DNA from 3 places in the Microbacterium sp. CCNWLW134 genome. Region 2 is predicted to be linked to each of the others. Evidence: predicted binding sites of a transcription regulator. Region 2 holds the regulator's gene; each other region holds the start of a gene.
The links. Region 2 encodes LexA, which represses DNA repair genes until DNA is damaged. Its sites were predicted from a motif close to TCGAACANNTGTTCGA; they were not measured.

Region 1 (7,080 bases), 1.3 Mb from region 2:
GACCGGCCGCTCTTCGCAGGTTTCGCCCCCGCGGTCAAGGGCTTCGTCCCACGCCGCGGGGGCGCGACCATTCTCGGAAGAGAAGGAGGATGTCGTGACCAAGGACCTCAAGAAGGGCGATCGCGTCAGCTGGAGCACGTCGCAGGGACGCACCCAGGGCACGGTGGTGGAGCGTCGTACGAAGGACTTCCAGTTCGCCGGCCAGAAGTTCACCGCCAGTGACGACGAGCCGGCGTACATCGTCGAATCGGAGAAGAGCGGCGACAAAGCCGCACATAAGGGCTCCGCGCTGCGAAAGCTCTCCTGATCCGCACCCGTTGCCGTGCTACGGTTGACGGGCTTCACGCGGGTCTGTTATCGGGCCGCGCTGAACACGTCCGCTCCGCACTTGTGGGAGCGGCACACCCGGTCGCCTCCGCGGCCCGAAAAGAAAAAGGAAAGACACGATGGCCACTGGCACCGTGAAATGGTTCAACTCCGAGAAGGGCTACGGGTTCATCGCACCCGACGACGGCTCGGCCGATCTCTTCGCGCACTTCAGCGCGATCACCGGTGAGGGCTTCAAGGAGCTCCACGAAGCGCAGAAAGTCGAATTCGACGCCGAGCGTGGCCCCAAGGGCATGCAGGCTGCGAACATCCGCGCACTCTGATCTTCATTCCGTCAGCCGGCGGGGGTGACCGAAAGGTCTCCCCGCCGGCTGACGGCTTTCTGGGAACTCGGCGTATACCGCTTCGTGGATACGAGGGTACGTACGCTGAAGAAAGCGATCGGCATCCGCCTTTGGCTTTCCAGGCCGAAGTGGTCGCGATCGAAACCGAGGTAACCCCATCTCTTCCACCGTCCTCGAGCCCCGCCTCGGACCTGTTCGTCAGACGTACGCCGGCACGGCGGAATTCCCGCCCATGGCCCGCGCCTACACCGATGTGGCGCAGATCGTCCGTGAAACCGGCCTCCTCGCCCGCGCACGCTGGTTCTACGCCCTGGTGGGCGCCGCGATCGCACTCGGCTTCGGTGCCTGCATCGCCGGCTTCATCCTGCTGGGAGACAGCTGGTTCCAGCTCCTCATCGCCGCGGCCCTCGGCATCCTCTTCACTCAGGTGGCCTTCCTGGCGCACGAGGCGGCTCACCGTCAGATCCTCAGCTCCGGCCCCGCGAACGATCGGCTGGCGCTCATCCTCGGCAACGGGGTCGTGGGCATGAGCTTCTCGTGGTGGGCCAGCAAGCACACCCGGCACCACGCGAACCCGAACCGCGTCGGGAAGGACCCCGACATCGAGATCGACACGATCTCGTTCATCGATGAGGATGCGGCGACGGCCCGGGGCCTGCGGCGGGCCATCACGCGGCGACAGGGGTACCTGTTCTTCCCCCTGCTGACGCTCGAGGGGCTGAACCTGCACGCCATCGCGTTCCGCCACCTGTTCAGCCGGCAGCCCGTGAAGGGCCGGATCACCGAGCTCGCACTGCTGTTCCTTCGCTTCGGCGTCGTGCTCGTGCCCGTCTTCCTCTTCCTGCCCCTGGGCATGGCCTTCGCCTTCCTGGGCGTGCAGCTGGCCGTCTTCGGCGTCTACATGGGAGCCTCCTTCGCCCCCAACCACAAGGGCATGCCGGTCATCGCCAAGGACGCCAAGCTCGACTTCTTCTCCAAGCAGGTGCGCACCTCGCGCAACGTCAGCGGCGGATGGTGGGCGACCGTGCTCATGGGCGGTTTGAACTACCAGGTGGAGCACCACCTCTTCCCGAACATGCCTCGCCCGCATCTGGCCAAGGCCCGTGACATCGTCCGCGACCACTGCGAGACGCTGAATGTGCCGTACACCGAGACCACACTGTGGCGCTCCTACGCCATTGTGATCGCGTACCTGAACCGGGTGGGGCTCGCGGCCCGCGACCCCTTCGACTGCCCGATGACGGGAACATATCGCCGCGTCTGACATGGGCGCGCGAAGCGGCGGGTGCGGTGCAGGACATGCCGCACCCGCCGCTTTCGTGTGGGCGTGTGGGAGGTGATCCCCGCGGTCATCCCCGCTCGGGAGCGGTCTGCGCGAGGGCTCGCAGGGCGTCACCGCTGAGACGCTGGGTGGTCCACTCCTCCATCGGCAGGGCGCCGATCGCCCGGTAGAACCCGATCGAGGGTTCGTTCCAGTCGAGAACCGTCCACTCGAACCGTGCGTACCCGCGTTCGACGCACTCGTCCGCGAGCGCCTGCATGAGCGCGCGACCGTAGCCGCGGCCCCGGGCGACGTCGTGCACGTAGAGATCCTCGAGCCAGATGCCGTGCGTTCCGGTCCAGGTGGAGTAGGTGAGGAACCAGATCGCGATGCCGAAGATCGCCCCGTCGCGTTCCACGACGTGGGCGAAGACACGCGGCTCGGGTCCGAACAGCGAAGCGGTCAGCGCCTCGACGGTGTTCTCCACCGCATCGGGTTCTCGCTCGTAGACCGCGAGGGCGGAGATGGCGTCGAGGATGCCCGGCTCATCGCCGGGCTGGGCGCGGCGGAGAACCGCACCATCGGGGAGGGTGTGCGAGGTCACCGGTTGAGCGTACTGTCTCGACGTGAGCGGCGGCCGGTAGCGCATCCGGATTGCGAAGATATATACGACACTACGTGCCTCTTTTCCATGCGTAATGTCGGAACCCTCTGCGATGATTCTGATAGGTCATCGAGACGGGGTTTCCAGTGGACGCGGACGAGAAGCGGCGGCGGGCGGAGGACAAGCGCGCCGGGGTGTTCGCGGATGAGCTGGCGAAGCTGCGGCGGCGTCGGGCGGCGCTCGAGGCGAAGGAGACCCGGTTGCTCGCCGACGCATACGCGCTGACGCTCGAGCAGCGGTCACGGATCGGCTCGGTCTCATCGCGGGAACGGGACATGCCGCTGCGGTCGATGGCGCTGGAACTGGGGATGGCGGTCAGGGTGAATGACCGGTCGATGCAGTCGCAGATGCACGACGCCCACGAGTTGATCGAGCTGTTCCCTCAGACGATGGCGGCGCTGGTGGAGGGGCGGGTCAGTCGGGCGCATGCGCAGGTGATCCAAGACGCGGGCCGGGTGATCGAGGATGCCACCGACCGGGCGGCGTTCGAACGCATCGTCCTCGTCGAAGCCGAACGTCAGACCGTCCCGAGGACGAAGAAGTACGCCATCCAACGTGCCGCGGTCCTCGACCCGAGGCCGTTGCAGGAACGACACGACACCGCGATCCGGGAACGCCGGGTGTGGGTCACCGACCTCGACGACACCCTGTCGACCCTGACGATCCTCGGCGGGAACGTGTACATCCACGGCGCCTTCAACCGGCTCACCGGGCAGGGCACCACGATCAAGGACGTCGACCGCGCCAAGCGGCGCGAGTACGCCGCGACGCAGGGTGAAGCGGATGCGCCGGAGGAGGAAACGACGGAGCCGTGGTTCGACGACCGGTCGCTGGATGAGATCCGCTGCGACCTCGCCCTGGACATGCTCCTCGCCGGGTCCCCGGTGATCGACCCCACCGACGGGGCGCAGGGCGGGCTCAGCGCCATCCGGGCCGAAGTGCAGATCACCATCCCGATCACCACCCTCACCGGGGTGACGACGTCGGGGGCCGAACTCAACGGAGTCACCCCGGTCGACCCCGAGACAGCCAGAAAGATGGCGGGAACGACCAGGGTCTGGGACCGGGTCATGACCGACCCCATCACCGGGGTCGTCACCGCCGTGGACCGATACGTGCTCCATCCCTCCCAGACCCGGTTCCTCAACGCCCGCGACGTCACCGGCCGAACACCCGGATGTCGAAGGCCCGCGAAACTGTGCGACAAAGACCACTCCAAAGACTTCGCGTTGGGCGGACCGACCTCCAACGACAACCTCTGCAACGAATGCGTGAGGCACCACACGTTGAAACACGCGACGAACTGGCACGTGGAACAACTCCCCGGCGGGGTGCTGAAATTCACCAGCCCCGGCGGGAAGACCTACGACAGCCACCCACCCTCACGGGTCGCGTTCGTCCCCACCGACGACGACGGACTCACCGTCGCCCCCTTCTGAATGAGCAGGAGCGGGTGAGCATGGTGGCGAGGGTGCGGGATCAAAAGAGTCGCGCACTGGCCCGCAGCGGTCCATCGACCCACTGATCGACCTCGTTCTGCGAACGCAGACGAATCACCGCCGGCGCCGTGTCATCACGGGCCAGTCGGGGAATCCGCTCGTCGTACTTGTGCCTGGTGCTGATCGACCAGCGCACGATGTGCTCGGGGTCGGTGAAGAAGGTGTGGAGCGCAGGCTCGATGTTGCCGTTCCACAGTTCCTCGCGGCGGAGCCGCCGCCGAAGGGTCCGCCGCACGACCCGGGGGAACACGCAGCTCCAGTAGGGCAGGTCGAGCCAGACCAAGATGTCGGCACGCGCGGTGAGGAGAGGACGCGCGGTCGCGTACTGCCATTCGGTCACCCACGACTCCCCCGCCACCAGCCGCCCGACATCGTCGAGGAACTCTGGCCGCTCGGTCCAACCGGCTCCGTGGAAGAGGGCGTCGATCTCAGTGTGCGGCGCGCCGGTGACCTCTGCGATCCTCGCCGCGAGCGTCGTCTTCCCCGCCCCCGACACCCCTGCCACCGCGACCCGGCGCGGGCGGCGGGGCAGCGGATCGTCGAAGGCGAGCACCGCACGATGATACGGCGCTAGCCTTCGACCCATGACCCGCGCCCGCGACCCCTGGCCCCCACTCGCCATCGCCTTCCTCGTCCTGGCTATGGCGGGACTCGTCGCCACCTTCGTCTTCAACGTCTGGGCTGTCGTGCAGATGCGCGACTTCATCGGCGACCTCGTCAGCAGCGGCCCCGCGGTCTCATCCATCACCGTCGACCTCTTGGTCGTCGCGATCGCAGCCTGCGTTGTGATCGTCGTCGAGGGGCGACGGCTCGGGATGAAGCGGTGGTGGCTCTACATCGTGCTGTCGGGCATCACGGCGATCGCCTTCACTTTTCCGCTGTTCCTCGCGATGCGCGAGCGCCGACTGGCCGCGCAGCGCGCGACGGACGAGGCCGCTCCGACGGGGTGACGGCACCGGAGGCGGCGACGCCGCCGACCGGCGCGACGGAGCCGCGCGAGCGCAACGGCATCTCGATGCGTTCGACGGCGGCGACCGCATCATCCTCTCCGTCGAGGAGGTACTGGATGGCACGGCGCCCGAGTTCGTAATGCGGAATGGCGAAAGTGGTCAGGCCCGGGTGCAGCCACCCGGCCAGCTGGTGGTCGTCGAAGGAGACCAGCGAGAAGTCGTCGGGAACCCGCATGCCCGCCTCCTGCAGCGCCTGGTAGGCGCCGAAGGCGAGCCGGTCGTTGAAGGTGATGATCGCTTCGCCCCGAGCACCGGACGCGACGAGGTCGGCGGTCGCCCTCCATCCGTCCTCGGGGAGCCAGACCTTGCACATCCGTCCGCTCGCCGGCGCGATGCCGGCATCGGCGAGCGCGTCGAGGATGCCCGCGAGCCGCTCGCGACCCGCGACCGTCTGGGGCGCCACCTGGTCACGATCCGGTCCGGCGCCCACGAGGTGGATGCGCGTGTGACCGGCCGCCAGCAGAAGCTCCGCCGCACGCCGTCCGGCGTCGTATTCATCGGGGATGATCGCGGTGACCGCTCCCGCTTCGTCAGGCAGAGCGTTCAGCAGCACGACGGATCGGCCGCGCACCCCCTCGGGAATCGGCCGCTCCCGGGTGAACATCGAGGCGATCACCACGGCGTCCACCTGTCGGTCCAGCATCGTCTGGACCAGGCGCTCCTCTTCGGCGAGATCCCCCTCGGTCTCACCGATGAACAGCAGATACCCCTCGCGATGGGCATGGTCGAGGGCGCCCTTGATCATGTCACCGGCGAGCTGCGAGGTGGCGATGGTGTCGGAGATGAAGCCGATCGTGCGACTGGATCCGCGGCGAAGGTCGGCGGAGAGGATGTTGGGACGGTAGCCGAGTTCCGAGGCGACCTGGCGCACCCGCTGCTGCGACGCCTCCGATATGCGCAGCTCGGTTCCACGATCCGACAGCACCAGCGATGCCGTCGTCCGCGAGACACCGGCGGCGCGAGCCACATCGGCGAGGGTCACACGGCGTCGGGTCACGTCACTCGTCCTTCGTTCCAGGCCGATCCTAACGGGTGGGTAACAACACCCCGCGGGTCGCGATCAACGGAGTTGACAGACACGCGGTCGCTGGTCATGATGATCCTTGCTAACACGATTTAGCACGATGCTGAATCGAGTTAGCTCAAGGTACTCGCAGCCCCCTGCGTTCCTCGCCCACCCGATCGAAGCCATCGAAATCCCAAGGAAGGGAGACATTGGTGTCTCAATCACACGGCAACCGGTCACGCCTCTACCTCGCCACCGGCCTGCTCGCAGCATCCGCCCTCGCTCTCGTCGCCTGCGCCCCTCCCGGCGGCGGCGGCGCGACCGACACCGACGGGTCGGCTGCGCCGACCCTGGACGGCGCTCCCACCTGCGGAGAGGAGGACGTCGTCCTCGACATGTACATCGAGACCGGCTTCCCCCTTCCCAAGGAGCTGGCCGACGAATTCACCACGCAGTACCCGAACGTCACCTTCGACATCCGCGAGGACCAGTTCGCCGTCATCACGCAGAACGCGCCCCGGGTGCTCCAGGACTCGCCGCCCGACCTCATGCGCCTGCCGCAGATGTCGGAACTGGCCTCCAGTGGCCTCCTTCTGAACCTCGACCCGTACGCCGAGGCGTTCGGGTGGACCGACTGGCCCGCCTCGCAGCTCGAGCAGCTGCGCGTCGACGATGAGGGCCGTCGCGGCGACGGACCGCTGTACGCGATGGGCCTGAACTTCTCGATGACCGGGGTGTTCTACAACAAGGAGCTCGCCGAGCAGATCGGCATGACCGAGCCGCCCGCGACGCTCGAGGAGTTCGACGGCTACCTCGCCGCCGCTCGCGACGCCGGGCTCACGCCGATCGCCCAGTTCAACGGCGGCGCGACCGGCGGTCTGCTGTTCCCGCTCCAGCTGCTGATGGCCTCGTACGGCGAGACCGCACCGATCAACGACTGGATCTTCCAGAAGGAGGGGGCGACGATCG
Region 2 (7,080 bases):
GGATGCGGTGGGCGTGGGTCAGCGGTGAACGCTCCAGGTAGACCGCCTCGCTGGCGGGAAGCGGGCCGATGAGGCCATCGAGGTAGCGCGATTCGAAGTCGTGCGTCTCGGACGCGAGCAGGCGGGCATCGGCCACGCCGTACCGCGAGATGCCGGCGCCGAATGCATCGGAGGCGACCAGCGCCCCGAGCACCGTCCAGCCTCCTGCCGATCCGCCGGCGATCGCGATGCGGGCGGGGTCGGCGGTTCCGTCCGCAGCGAGGAAACGGGCGACGTCGACGACGTCGTCGACATCGACGACGCCCCAGCGGCCGCGCAGACGTTCGCGGTATTCGCGACCGAAACCGCTCGAGCCTCCGTAATTGACCTCGACCACGCCGATCCCACGCGAGGTCAGGAAGAGCGTCTTCGGGTTGACCACACCGGGGGCGTGAGCGGTCGGACCGCCGTGGACGAGCACGACGTATGGGGGAAGGGCGTCTTCGGGTCCCTTCACCTCCGGGTGGGTCGGGGGGAACTCGACCGCATGGACGACGCCATGGCGCCCGTCGACGGTGAATCGTCGGGGTCGGGGCACCCAGGCGGACAAGCCGTCGTCTTGCCAGCGGCCGCCTGTCAGAAGGTGGACGCCCGGTCGCGACGGCTCGCGCAGATCGATGCGCCACAGCCCCGCGGGAGCGTCTTCCGGGCTCCCTGACACGAGGACGTCGGTGCCTTCTGCGTCCTCCACCAGGAGGTTGCCCACCGCCGGAACAGGGATGCCGGTGACCACGCCGCCTGACGAGATGTGGACGAGCTCGTCGCTGCCGCGCGTGCGCACGGCGGCGACACCGTCGGCGAGCGGCGCGAACCACCGTGATCCGAGCACCCACAGCGGACCCCCGGTGTCGCGTTCATCCGGGGCGATCATCTCCGGCCGGTCTTCCGCGGGATCGAGACGGTGAAGGTTCCAGAACCCGCTCGCGTCGTCGGCGTAGAGGAGGGCGCCGTCGGCCGTCCATTCGGGCTGGAGAGCGGCGGAGGTACCTCCGGCGACGCGTCGCCCCGCAGGTTCTCCGTCGTCGAGTCGGCGTACTCGGACCTCGGCCCGGTCCCAGGGCATGTGGGGGTGATCCCACGCGAGCCACGCGAGAGCGGATCCGTCGGGGGAGAGCGCAGGCTGCGCGACGAAATCGCTCCCCGCCGTCAACGAGATCACGCGGTCGATGTCGTCGGCGGCCGACCCGTCGAGAGGGATCTCGACGATGTCGTGGCTGACGGCCTCACCGACGACCTCTCGGACCGCGAGCAGCCGCCCCCGGGACACACGAAGACCCCCGAGCGCCTGCGCCGACACGGCGGGTGTGAGTGGTGTGGGAGCCGACCCCGGAGTGAGGAGCCACACCCGCTGATCCGATTTCTCCACGAAGACGAGCCCGCCATCGGCGGTGGCACTCCATGCGCCGCCGCCGTACTCATGGACACGCGAGCGGACATTCCAGGGAGCGGGAAGCAGCGTGTCGACCTGTGAGCCCGGGACGGCTGCCCGCGGTGCGCGTCGCACGGTCGTTCGCCCCTGCTCTTCGGGGACCGTCTCGGCCCACCAGATCTCCTCCCCGACGAATCGAGCGCCGTCCAGCCGCGGCGAGGCGGCAGCCACCGCGTCCGCCGTGACGCGTGAGGGCCAGGTGCCGAACGGGAGCGTGCGGACGGGGGCGGACGCGGAGTCGTGAGGAAGAGGCTCGACCATGCGTCCACGTTACGGGCCCCCACGTTGCGGCCCGCCGCATCGCCACGGGCCCCACGTCGTCGGGGGGCGCCGACGTCTGTCAGACCGCGCGAAGGATCGCGACGACCTTGCCCAGAATGATCGCCTCGTCGCCCAGGATGGGTTCGAAGGCGGTGTTGCGGGGGAGCAGCCACGTGTGGCCGTCACGCTGACGGAACGTCTTGACGGTCGCCTCTCCGTCCAGCATGGCAGCCACGATCTCGCCGTTCTCGGCCGTCCCCTGCGCACGCACGACGACCCAGTCGCCGTCGCAGATGGCCGCGTCGATCATCGAATCGCCGGCGACCTTCAGCATGAACAGTTCGCCCTTGCCGACCAGCTGTCGGGGGAGGGGGAAGACTTCCTCGACCTGCTGATCCGCCGTGATCGGGACACCCGCGGCGATCCGTCCGACCAGCGGGACGAGCGCGGCGTCCCCCACGGCCGGGGTGCGGTCGGCGGGGTTCTCCGCGGCGGTGCCGGGGAGGTCGATGAGCACCTCCATGGCCCGGGTCTTGCCGGGGTCGCGCCGGAGGTATCCGCTCAACTCGAGCTGATTGAGCTGATGGGTGACGCTGGACAGCGACTTCAGGCCGACGGCGTCGCCGATCTCGCGCATGCTCGGCGGATAGCCGTGGCGGGCGATCGAGCGCTGGATCACCTCGAGGATGGCCATCTGCTTGTCGCTCAGGCTCTTGCGCCGCCGCGTCTGCGGCTTGGTGTTCGGCTCGCTCATGTCTGCTCCTGTCTCCCCGGAATCCCGCCCCGGTCCTCCGTGACGTGATCGTCGTGTCTTCGAATGTCGGAGGTCGGTGGTGAGGTGTCCTCGTCGAAACCGTATCCGGTTCCGATCGGCGTCCACCGGACCTCGCTCGCGTGTCGCGTTCGATCGTTCGACGGATTCCGACCCGCTTGACAGCATTCCACATCGAAGATAGCTTCGGAAGAGAGGTTCGCATCCGCCCGTCCCGGCCGACGGGTGGATGCGAACCCAGACCCGAAACGACACCGGCTGAGCCGGGAACGGGAGCACAACATGAGCGCGATCACGATTTCGACGGGAACCATGACGGGTGCCGCCGCGGCGACCCGGCTGCGGCTGACCGCCCGCGGGCGCCGTGTCCTCGCGACACTCGCCGCGCTGCCCGCCGTCGTCGCGCTGAGCGTGGCGATGATCAGTGGCGGCTCAGCGCTCGCCACTCGCGCCGACGGTGCGCCGGCCGGGGCCTTCGACACCGTCACGGTGCAGGCGGGTGACTCTCTCTGGGCGATCGCCGAGCGCGTGGCCCCTGCCGCCGACCCTCGGGATGTGGTTGCGGCCTTCAGCCGTCTCAACGGCCTCGACGCGGGACTCGTGTCGGCCGGCCAGGAGCTGGCGATCCCCGCGGAGTACGCCGACTGACCCGCAGGCCCGACGGGCGAGGCGCCGTACGATGGGAAGGGTGAGTGCGACGCTCGATGACCTTCCCATCCGCGACGATCTGAGGGGACAGACCCCCTACGGCGCGCCGCAGGCTCAACTGCCCGTGGCGCTGAACGTCAACGAGAACACCCACCCGGTTCCGGCGGAGGTGGCCGACGACATCCTCGACGCTGTGGCGATCGCGCTCCGCGAGGTGAATCGCTACCCCGACCGCGAGTTCACCGGTCTGCGCGAGCACCTGGCCGACTACCTCGGTCACGGCCTGGTCCGGGAGCAGATCTGGGCGGCCAACGGATCGAACGAAGTCCTCCAGCATCTCCTGCAGGCGTTCGCCGGCCCAGGGCGGACCGCCTTCGGATTCGCCCCGACATATTCGATGTACCCCCTGTTGACCCGGGGCACCGGAGCGACCTGGCAGGCGGGCACCCGCGCGCACGATTTCACGGTCTCCGCCGAGTCCGCCGCCGCCCAGGTGGCCGCGGCCCAACCCGATGTGGTGTTCCTGTGCGCTCCGAACAACCCGACGGGTACACCGCTCCCGTTCGAGGTCATCGACGCCGTCTACGGTGCGACGCGCGGCATCGTCATCGTCGACGAGGCCTATGTCGAGTTCGCGCCCCACGACGCCCCGTCCGCCGTGACGCTCCTGCCCGACCGGCCGCGACTGGTGGTCTCGCGCACGATGAGCAAGGCCTTCGCCTTCGCCGGAGCGCGTGTGGGCTACCTCGCCGCGGATCCGGCCGTCATCGACGCGCTTCGCCTGGTGCGCTTGCCGTACCACCTGAGCGCTCTGACCCAGGCTGCCGCGACCGCCGCGCTCCAGCATGCGCCGACGATGCTGCGGATGGTGGATGACATCGTCGCGCAGCGCGACCGGATCTCGGCGACGGTGTCGGCCCTCGGGTACGAACCGTACGAGTCATGGACGAACTTCGTGCTCTTCGGAGGCGTGTCAGACCCCGCGGCGACATGGCAGGCGCTCTATGACCGGGGCGTGCTGATCCGTGACGTCGGCATCCCGCACCACCTGCGGGTGACGGCCGGCACCGACAAAGAGACCACCGCCTTCTTGGACGCCCTGGCGTCGATAGACTCGGGCGCATGACCCGTCCTGCGCGTACCGCGTCGCTTCGCCGTGCGACCAGTGAGTCCACCGTCGAGCTCGAGCTCGATCTGGACGGGACCGGTCGAAGCAGCATCCAGACCACGGTTCCGTTCTTCGACCACATGCTCACGGCCTTCGCGAAGCACTCCCTGACCGACCTCACCGTCCGCGCCCACGGCGACACCGACATCGACGCTCACCACACGGTGGAGGACACCGCGATCGTCCTCGGCCAGGCCATCCGCCAGGCTCTCGGCGACAAGGCCGGGATCTCCCGCTACGGCGACGCCATGGTGCCACTGGATGAGGCGCTCGCCCGCGCGGTCGTCGACATCAGCGGGCGGCCCTACCTCGTGCACGGGGGCGAGCCGGCAGGATTCGAGTTCCACCTGATCGGCGGCCACTTCACCGGCTCGCTTGTCCGGCACACCTTCGAAGCCCTCGCCGTCCACGGCGGGCTCACCCTCCACGTCGAGGTGCTGAGCGGCCGTGATCCTCATCACATCGCCGAGGCGGAATACAAGGCGTTCGCCCGGGCGTTCCGGGCGGCCAAGGCGTGGGACGCCCTGGTCGACGGCGTTCCCAGCACCAAAGGGGCTCTGTGAGCGACCGTCCGCTCGTCGCCGTCCTCGACTACGGGTCGGGCAACGTCCACAGCGCCGTCAAGGCGCTCGTCGAAGCCGGTGCCGATGCCCGCCTGACCGCCGACCCGGGACTGGTGCGCGATGCCGACGGACTCGTGGTGCCGGGCGTCGGCGCGTACCGGGCGGTGATGGAGGCGCTCCGGGCCCGGCGCGGGGACGAGCTCATCGAACGTCGGCTCGCCGGCGGCCTTCCCGTCCTCGGCATCTGCGTGGGCATGCAGGTCCTCTTCGAGTGGGGACGTGAACGCGGCGTCGACACCGCGGGGCTCGGCGAGTGGCCGGGCGAGGTGACGCAGCTCGACGCGCCGGTTCTTCCCCACATCGGATGGAACACCGTCACCCCCGATCCGCAGAGCCGGTTGTTCGCCGGGCTCGCCGATGAGCGCTTCTACTTCGTGCATTCGTTCGCCGCGAAAACCTGGGAGCTCGAGGTCCATGACCCCTTCCCCCAGCCGGCGCTGACATGGACGACCTACGGCGAGCCGTTCCTGGCCGCCGTCGAGAACGGGCCGCTCTCGGCCACGCAGTTCCACCCCGAGAAGTCGGGGGCGGCCGGCATACGGCTGCTGGCCAATTGGATCACGGGCCTTCGCAGGGCTACCCTCTGAAACCGTGCCTTCGCGCGGCGATCCTCCGCGCCCCACGACCCCGCAGGGAGCCATGAACGATTTCGCGTCCACGCCCGCTTTGACCCTTCTCCCCGCCGTCGATGTGGCGGGCGGCAAAGCGGTGCGACTGACCCAGGGTGAAGCCGGCAGCGAGACCAACTACGGCGACCCCGTGGAGGCGGCGCTGGACTGGGCCCGCCAGGGGGCCCAGTGGATCCACCTCGTCGACCTCGACGCCGCCTTCGGGCGCGGCAGCAATGCCGCGGTGCTACGGAAGGTCATCAAGCAGGTCCGTGGCGTGCAGGTCGAGGTCTCCGGCGGTATCCGCGACGACGCCTCGCTCGAGGCCGCGCTCGAATCCGGCGCCGCCCGGGTCAACCTCGGTACGGCAGCCCTGGAGAACCCCGAGTGGGCGGCCGACGTGATCGGGCGCTACGGCGACCTCGTCGCGGTCGGCCTCGACGTCCGCGGCACGACCCTCGCCGCGCGCGGATGGACGCGCGACGGCGGCGACCTGTGGACGGTGCTGACGCGCCTCGAGAGCGCGGGCTGCAGCCGCTACGTCGTCACCGACGTCACCAAGGACGGGACGCTTCGCGGTCCGAACCTCGAACTGCTGCGCGAGATGACGGCGCGCACCCCGAAGCCGGTCGTGGCGTCGGGAGGGGTCTCGAGCCTCGACGACATCGCCGCCCTCCGCGAGTTGGTGCCCCTCGGCGTCGAAGGTGCGATCGTCGGCAAGGCGCTGTACGCCGGGGCCTTCACCCTGGGTGAGGCTCTGGATGTCGCCGGACACTGACCCCTCGCACGATCACCCCGCCCACGCCGACTCGGCGGGGGTGCCCTGGGAGGGGCGCGCCTTCCAGCCCAACCCGCACGCCGGTGACGACGGCCGTGCCGACCCGCAGCTGCTGGCGGCCCTCGAGGCGTTCCGGCGCGGCGAGGGCGATGAGCGGGCGGTCGTCGACGCCTACCGGACCGCGCGGCTTCTGATTCCGCTCATCGCGGAGAAGGGCGACGAGGGGGTGGGTCCGCACGGTCTCGCCGTGGACAAGACCCAGGAGCTGTCGATCGTGTCGGTGGCCGCCCCCGACGGTCGCCGCGTCCTCCCCGTCTTCACCTCCGTCGAAACCATGACGCGATGGGATGCCGGCGCACGTCCGGTGCCGGCGGACGGGGTGCGCACCGCCCTCGCCGTGGCCGCTGAGGACACCGAGCTGATCGTGATCGACCCGGGGTCGCCGACGGAGTTCGTGCTGCGGAGGCCCGCCGTGTGGGCGATCGCGCAGGGTGAGGGCTGGGAGCCCAGCTTCACCTCACCGGAGGTCTACGCCGGTCTTCGCGAGAGCGTGGGAAGCGAGCTCGCCGTCATCGACTTCTCCCTCGCGCCGGGAGACCCCACGGCACGGTTGCGCGGCCCGGAGCTCGTCGTCGAGCTTCAGCTCGTCCAGGGTCTGGATCGCGGCGAGCTCGACGCCGTGCTGGCCCGCCTTGCCAAGCGCTGGGCAGCCGATGATCGCATCGCCGTGCTCGTGGACTCCCTGACGATCAAA
Region 3 (7,080 bases), 700 kb from region 2:
ACCCGACCGTCGACACCGGCAACCGCTTCGTGCAGACGTCGGAGCCGGTGGCCGCAGACACCAGGATCACCGGCACCCCCTCGATGACGCTCACGTCGGAGGGCCACGGCAACCTGATGGTGAAGCTGTACGACGTCGCCCCCGACGGCACCGCCGTGCTGATCAACGAGCAGGTCGCCGCCGTGACTCCGGGAGAGGTGACGCTGGAGATGAAGGCCGGCGACTGGCGGCTGGCCGCCGGGCACGCGCTGGCCGTGCAGATCGGTACCATCGAAGCCGGTCCGCTGAGCGACTGGATCGACACCCCGTCGAACGAGCGCATCGCGGTCTCGGACGTGCAGCTGAAGCTCGCGCTGCAGGACCCCGCCGCCGACGTCGACATCCCCGGCGAACGGGCACTGTACCTCGACAGCTATCTCGCCATCTCGACCGCCACGCTCCCGGAGGCGCCCACGACCTTCACGATCGACGGCGCGGAGAGCGGCACATCTTCAGGAGGGGAATGAACACCATCCCGTGGGTCAGAGCCGTCGCGGGGGCGCTCGTCGCGGCATCCGTCCTTCTGATCGCGCCGGCCTGTGCGCCGGCGACGGAAGTTCCGGATGCCGCGACACCGGCGTCGACGCCGACGTCAACGCCGACGCCCACGCCGAACGCGATCGATCTGGGCGCCGAGCTCGGCGCACTGGAGGCGACGTACGACGCCCGGGTCGGGGTCTACGCCCTCGACACCGAGACGGGGCAGACGGTGGCGCATCGCGCCGACGAGCGCTTCGCCTACGCCTCGACCTTCAAGGCGCTGTTGGCCGGCGTGGTCCTGCACGAGATCGACGACCTCGACCGCGTCGTGACCTACAACAGCGAAGCGCTCGTGAGCTACTCCCCCGTCACCGAGCAGTACGTGGCGACCGGCTTGAGCGTCGGCGAGCTGGCCGAAGCGGCCGTTCGCACGAGCGACAACACCGCCGCCAACCTGCTGCTCGACCAGCTGGGCGGGCCGGAGGGATTCGCCGCCGCACTCGCGCGATCGGGCGACGAGGTCACCCAGCCCGAACGGCGCGAGCCCGCGCTCAACTCGGCCGTGCCGGGCGATCCGCGCGACACCAGCACCCCTCGCGCGCTCGTGGAGACGCTGCGGCAGTACGCCCTCGGAGACCTCCTGGCCGACGCCGAGAAGCAGACGCTGGTCGACTGGATGAGCGGCAACAGTACGGGCGACACCCTCATCCGCGCCGGAGCTCCCGAGGGATGGACCGTCGCCGACAAGTCGGGCACGGGCGGTCACGGCACGCGGAACGACATCGGCCTCGTCTGGCCTCCGGACGGCGAGCCGATCGTCATCGCCGTCCTCACGACGCGGGGTGTCGCCGACGCCGCCACCGACGACGCGCTGGTCGCCGAGGCGGCTGCCGTCGCGCTGGCGGGCCTCACGGAGGACGACTAGCTCACCGACTGTCGATCCGGCCGATCCCCCCGCCGGCGCGCGCGAAGGTCTCACGAGCCTCGTGCCAGACCTGCGGGTCGCCGCCGGCCGCCGCGCGCAGATAGGCCGCAGAGAGACGGGCGAGAACGGCGACGCGCTCGGGATTCTCGTCGGTGGTCTCCGCCGCTTCCCAGCTCGGAATGCCCCCGAGCGAATGCTCGGCGCCGAACAGCGTGAGCAGGTCGGTCGCGCCGGCGCTGTGGACATACGCGTCGGTGAACCAGTCCGGCCCCCGGCTCGACATCTTCGACTGATCCTGATCGCCTGCCACGACGAGAGTCGGGGTCGTGAGTTCGGCGAAGGACGGGTTCATGAAGGGGAAGTGCGCCTTCGCGAACGGATGCAGCTGCTCTCCCCCGAGCCCGGTCGCCGCGAGCAAGACGCCGGCGATGACGCGATCGTCGCCGTGGTCGCCACCGACCGCGCCGTCGGCGCCGATGGTGCGTGCACCGAGGAGCAGCTGCACGGTGTGCGCACCCCAGGAGTGCCCCGCCGCGACGACGGCGGCCCGGTCGATTCGGCCCGCCAGCCCCGGCATCGATCGCTCGATCACGTCGAGCTGGTCGAGCACGGCCACGAGGTCATCCCGCCGCTGCAGCCAGATCGAACCGAACCGGTCGTCGTCGACGCCGATGCCGTGCCGGCGGGAGTCGAGGTGCGTGGGCTGGACCACGACGAAGCCCTGCGACGCCCAGAAGGTCGTGAGGGGAGCGTACCCGTCGAGCGACCAGCCGTTTCCGTGGGAGAACAGCAGCACCGGCAGGTCGCGACCGTGCGCGGGAGCCGAGACCCGCACCTCGAGCGGGAACGGCCGCGCCGGCGCTGCGAGGGTGACGGGAGCGACGGACACGACGGGCGCCGACGCACCCAGCACGGTGTCGAGGGCGGCCACGATGGTGGAGTCGCGAAGCGGGGTGGGTGTGTGCACGAGGTCTCATTTCCGGGATGTCGGCGACTCCGTCATACTTAAGCGGAGCATCGTTCCGTCAACGATACGGAACAGTGCTCCGTTTTGCAAGGAGGGCTGATGGGCGACGGTGAGACGCGCGGCAGACGACGCGACGCGCGACGCAATGAGGAGGCGATCCTCGAGGCTGCAGCGGCGGTGTTCGTCGAGGCGGGCATCCAGGCGCCCGTTCGGGCGGTCGCGGAGCGAGCCGGGGTGGGAATGGGCACGCTCTACCGCCACTTCCCCACTCGTGCCGACCTGGTCGTGGCGCTCTACCAGCACCAGGTGGATGCCGCTGCCGCAGCCGGACCGGCACTGCTGCGCGAGAGCCCGACCCCGGCAGCGGCACTGCACGCCTGGGTGACGCTCTTCGTGGAGTTCCTCGTCACCAAACATGGCCTGGCCGACGCGCTGCAGGGCGACACGGAGCGCTTCGGCGCGCTCCACCAGTCCCTCACCGACCGGCTGGTGCCCGTCTGCGCCGACCTGCTGCACGCCGCCGCGCCGCACGGCGCCCCCATCGAGGCGTACGCCTTCCTGCGGGGAATCGGCAACCTCTGCATCGGTGGCACGGCACCCGGGTACGACCCGGAGCGCCTCGCGCACCTTCTCGTGGACGGCGCGTTGGTGTCATCCGGTTCGTGATTCTGGGCGAGTAGCCCTCAGACCCCGTGCGGACGCACCAGCCCGCCGGGGCGGAGGACCCGATCGGCGAAGCGTGCGCCGATGAGAGCGTGCGCCTCGGGGCCGGGGTGGAGATCGTCGGGGAGCGGCAGGTCTTCGGCATCTTCGGGGCCATAGAGGTCACGACCGTCGAGGTAGTGCAGGTGGGGGTCGTCGGCCCGCGCCGCGACCACCTGCTCGAGCGCCTCACGGATGACCTCGAGGGTCAACCGTCCGGCGGCGGTGTCTCCCGGCGTGCCCGTGGCGATGAAGCGGGTCTCGCCCGATGCCGCGGCGACGGGATCAACGCCTCCGGGACCGGGGGTGTTCTCGTGAATGCCGCAGAAGATCGGCGACACCAGCAGCAGCGGGATCTCGGGATGACCGTCTCGAATGGTGTCGAGGAAGCCGTGGACCGCCGGCACGAAGCTGCGGACCCGCATCGCGTCGAGGTTCACGACGTTGATGCCGAGCTTGACGCTGATGAGGTCGGCAGGCGTGTCGCGGATCACGCGCGCCAGGAAGGGGTCGACCAGCGCGCTGCCACCGAAACCGAGGTTCTGCAAGCGCACGCCGGCACGGCGCGCCGCCACGACCGGCCAGATGCCGGTGGGCGTCGCGGCATTGGAGCCGTGACTGATCGAGCTGCCGTGGTGGAGCCATACCGGATCCGTCGACGGCGCCGATCGCACGGGGGCGTCGGTGCGGAGCGAGACGATGTCGACCTGCTCGTTGTGCGGCAGCCACAGCTCGACGGTCTTCTCCCCTTCTCCCGGAAGCGAGACCTCCACCGTGTCCGGCGCTCCGGTGACCAGAGTCGTCGCCCCGGTCTGCATGTCGAGTTCGAGGGCGTCACCGCCCGACAACACGTGGGTGCCGGCCGGCGTGTCGTCGATGACGACGTCCACGGCGCCGCGGGGCCGCGCGAAGCCGCGATAGGCCACCCGGGTGGTGTGCAGCTCGAGTGCCGCCACGGTCGCGGAGGTCACGAATCGGAGGCGGACCCCCGACGGCTGAGCCTCCATGAGGGTCAGCTGCGGGTCGGCGTCCCGCTCACGGACGTGGCGCGGCAGGCGGTGGGGCCGCAAGCCCCGCTCGGTCGGTTCGATCTCGACGGCGCCGAGAACGAGGTCGGGGACGAGGGTCGCGTCGATCATGGTGGGAATCCTTCGATGTCAGTTGGCGAGCTCGTCGAGCCACGACGAGCGCAGGCGGAGGGCGCGCTCGGTGCTGGCGATGATGACGGCGACGGTGACGATCACGTTCAGAACGGGCGGGAGATGGATCGGAGACGTGAACGTGCCGATACTGTCGGCGATCGCCGGCACCTGCGAGATCGTCTCGATGATCTGAGGGACGGTGATGCACACACCGACGAGCACGACGAGTGTAGCGATGACGCCGATCACGGTGCTCAGAACCGGATGACGGTGATGAAGCCGCGCCCGCAGACCTTCGGCCGAGCGAGGGTGAGGGGTGAGTTGACGTTCCTCTCCGGCATCCGGAACGAAATGACAGCGACGAAGGCCGGAGGCGCGCGCGGCGACCTCGATGTGGCCGCCGGGCACGGCGAACCGCGCGGGAAGCCTCGACACCGCCGTCTGGCGGCCGTCGCGGTAGAGGCGGGCGCGAACCTCGCCGTCGTCGCGATCACCGAGCTGGCGGACGTCGACGGCGAACGTGGTCGTGACCCCCTCGGCCGTGGCGAGGTCGAGGAGGAACAGCGACCGGCCGAGAGTCTGCCACCAGCGGAACGGCGGCAGGGGGCGCCCGTCGCCGGGCTTCACGCGGCGCTCGGCGAGGCGGGCACGCAAGGAGGGGGTGTTCTTGTTGGACGACATGTCAGACGCGGGCGTTCTCGCGGATGACGCGGAGGGACTGCGTTGTGGGCATGGTTCCATCGCACCGCATGTCGGCTCGCGGCGGCAGTGTCGTGGCGACATGTTCTGGGGTGACATTCGTCAGGGGTGGGCTCTTCGGAATGCGCATAAATGTTCTACAGCAGTGCGCTGAGCCTGGAAGCAATGTCGGAACCCTCTGCGATGATTCTAGTAGGTCATCGAGACGGGGATTGCAGTGGACGCGGACGAGAAGCGGCGGCGGGCGGAGGAGAGGCGCGCCGGGGTGTTCGCGGATGAGCTGGCGAAGCTGCGGAGGCGTCGTGCGGCGCTGGAGGCGAAGGAGACCCGGCTGCTCGCCGACGCGTACGCGTTGACGCTGGAGCAGCGGTCACGGGTGGGGTCGGTGTCGTCCAGGGAGCGGGACATGCCGTTGCGGTCGATGGCGCTCGAGCTGGGCATGGCGGTGCGGGTGAATGACCGGTCGATGCAGGCGCAGATGCATGACGCGCACGAGCTGATCGAGCTGTTCCCGCAGACGATGGCGGCGCTGGTGGAGGGGCGGGTCACGCGGGCGCATGCGCAGGTGATCCAGGATGCGGGCCGGGTGATCGAGGATGCCGCCGACCGGGCGGCGTTCGAACGCATCGTGCTTGTGGAAGCGGAGCGGCAGACGGTGCCGCGGACGAAGAAGTACGCCATCCAACGTGCCGCGGTCCTCGACCCGAGGCCGTTGCAAGAACGACACGACACCGCGATCCGGGAACGCCGGGTGTGGGTCACCGACCTCGACGACACCCTGTCGACCCTGACGATCCTCGGCGGGAACGTGTACATCCACGGCGCCTTCAACCGGCTCACCGGGCAGGGCACCACGATCAAGGACGTCGACCGCGCCAAGCGGCGCGAATACGCCGCCACGCAGGGTGAAGCGGGTGCGCCGGAGGAGAAAGCGACGGAGCCGTGGTTCGACGACCGGTCGCTGGATGAGATCCGCTGCGACCTCGCCCTCGACATGCTCCTCGCCGCGTCCCCCATCATCGACCCCACCGACGGGGCGAAGGGTGGGCTCGGGGCGATCACCGCCGAGGTGCAGATCACCCTCCCGATCACCACCCTCACCGGCGTCACCGCGTCGGGGGCGGAGTTGAACGGAGTCACCCCGGTCGACCCCGAGACCGCCAGACGGCTGGCCGGAACGGCGAGAGTGTGGGACCGGGTGATGACCGACCCCATCACCGGGGTCGTCACCGCGGTGGACAGGTACGTGCTCCATCCCTCCCAAACCCGGTTCCTCAACGCCAGAGACGTCACCTGCCGAACACCCGGATGCCGCAGACCCGCGAAACTCTGCGACAAAGACCATTCGAGGGACTTCGCGCTCGGTGGACCGACGTCCAACGACAACCTCTGCAACGAGTGCGTGAGGCACCACACGTTGAAACACGCCACGAACTGGCACGTGGAACAGCTCCCCGGCGGCATCCTGACCTTCACCAGCCCCGGAGGGAAGAACTACGACAGCCACCCACCCTTACGCGTCGCCTTCGTCCCCACCGACGACGGCGGACTCACCGTCGCCCCCTTCTGACATCAGGCGGTGCGGTCAGGCATCGGCGAGTTGAGACTGGGTGACGCGTCGCTTCTCGCGGATGAAGACCTCTCGACGGCAGCGCGCCACCACGTCTCCGCTCTCGTCGGTGATCGTGGTCTCGAACCACTCGCGAACCTTCGCGCCGCCGGCCGCGCGTGCACGAAGGTCGGCGACCTGGTCGGGCGACACGCGGAAGCGTGCCGTCAGCACCCCACGACCGGGCTTCAGGAACTCGATCTCGCCGCGGGTATCCCACACGACGTAGTCACGCCCCAGCTGATGCATCACCAGCATGAAGAAGTAGGGATCCGTCATCGCCGACATCGATCCGCCGAACGCCGTACCCACGTAGTTCCGCGTGAAGCGATTCACGTGCAGGTGGACGACCGCTTCCGTCCAGTCGTCGGCGAAATGCCGCACTCGAATGCCGCTGAACAGGTTCGGCGGCCAGAGGCTCATGCCCCAGGCCAACCGGCGAGGAGTAGCACGCATCTCACGATTGTCGAAGCGGCCCCCTCCGACGGACAAAACCCTTGTCGACGGGCGCACACCA

Region 1: the regulator LexA is predicted to act here: its motif matches at 2,589-2,604, upstream of V6S02_RS10385 (HNH endonuclease signature motif containing protein).
Region 3: the regulator LexA is predicted to act here: its motif matches at 5,079-5,094, upstream of V6S02_RS00975 (HNH endonuclease signature motif containing protein).

What each region holds. Positions count from the first base shown of each region.
Region 1 is NZ_JBAOJU010000001.1:2,173,846-2,180,925, forward strand. Features, by position in the region: gene msrA (peptide-methionine (S)-S-oxide reductase MsrA) at 1-2, shown strand, start outside; gene V6S02_RS10365 (DUF2945 domain-containing protein) at 95-307, shown strand; gene V6S02_RS10370 (cold-shock protein) at 447-650, shown strand; gene V6S02_RS10375 (fatty acid desaturase family protein) at 904-1,935, shown strand; gene V6S02_RS10380 (GNAT family N-acetyltransferase) at 2,021-2,536, opposite strand; gene V6S02_RS10385 (HNH endonuclease signature motif containing protein) at 2,683-4,035, shown strand; gene V6S02_RS10390 (AAA family ATPase) at 4,076-4,648, opposite strand; gene V6S02_RS10395 (DUF2834 domain-containing protein) at 4,680-5,045, shown strand; gene V6S02_RS10400 (LacI family DNA-binding transcriptional regulator) at 4,963-6,102, opposite strand; gene V6S02_RS10405 (ABC transporter substrate-binding protein) at 6,324-7,080, shown strand, end outside.
Region 2 is NZ_JBAOJU010000001.1:892,918-899,997, forward strand. Features, by position in the region: gene V6S02_RS04145 (dipeptidyl-peptidase 5) at 1-1,729, opposite strand, end outside; gene lexA (transcriptional repressor LexA) at 1,809-2,483, opposite strand; gene V6S02_RS04155 (LysM peptidoglycan-binding domain-containing protein) at 2,784-3,149, shown strand; gene V6S02_RS04160 (histidinol-phosphate transaminase) at 3,181-4,275, shown strand; gene hisB (imidazoleglycerol-phosphate dehydratase HisB) at 4,272-4,880, shown strand; gene hisH (imidazole glycerol phosphate synthase subunit HisH) at 4,877-5,527, shown strand; gene priA (bifunctional 1-(5-phosphoribosyl)-5-((5-phosphoribosylamino)methylideneamino)imidazole-4-carboxamide isomerase/phosphoribosylanthranilate isomerase PriA) at 5,580-6,326, shown strand; gene V6S02_RS04180 (SseB family protein) at 6,310-7,080, shown strand, end outside.
Region 3 is NZ_JBAOJU010000001.1:194,032-201,111, reverse strand. Features, by position in the region: gene V6S02_RS01005 (CocE/NonD family hydrolase) at 1-506, shown strand, start outside; gene bla (class A beta-lactamase) at 503-1,444, shown strand; gene V6S02_RS00995 (alpha/beta hydrolase family protein) at 1,446-2,411, opposite strand; gene V6S02_RS00990 (TetR/AcrR family transcriptional regulator) at 2,511-3,077, shown strand; gene V6S02_RS00985 (GDSL-type esterase/lipase family protein) at 3,095-4,252, opposite strand; gene V6S02_RS00980 (hypothetical protein) at 4,271-4,936, opposite strand; gene V6S02_RS00975 (HNH endonuclease signature motif containing protein) at 5,172-6,524, shown strand; gene V6S02_RS00970 (DUF4442 domain-containing protein) at 6,540-7,019, opposite strand.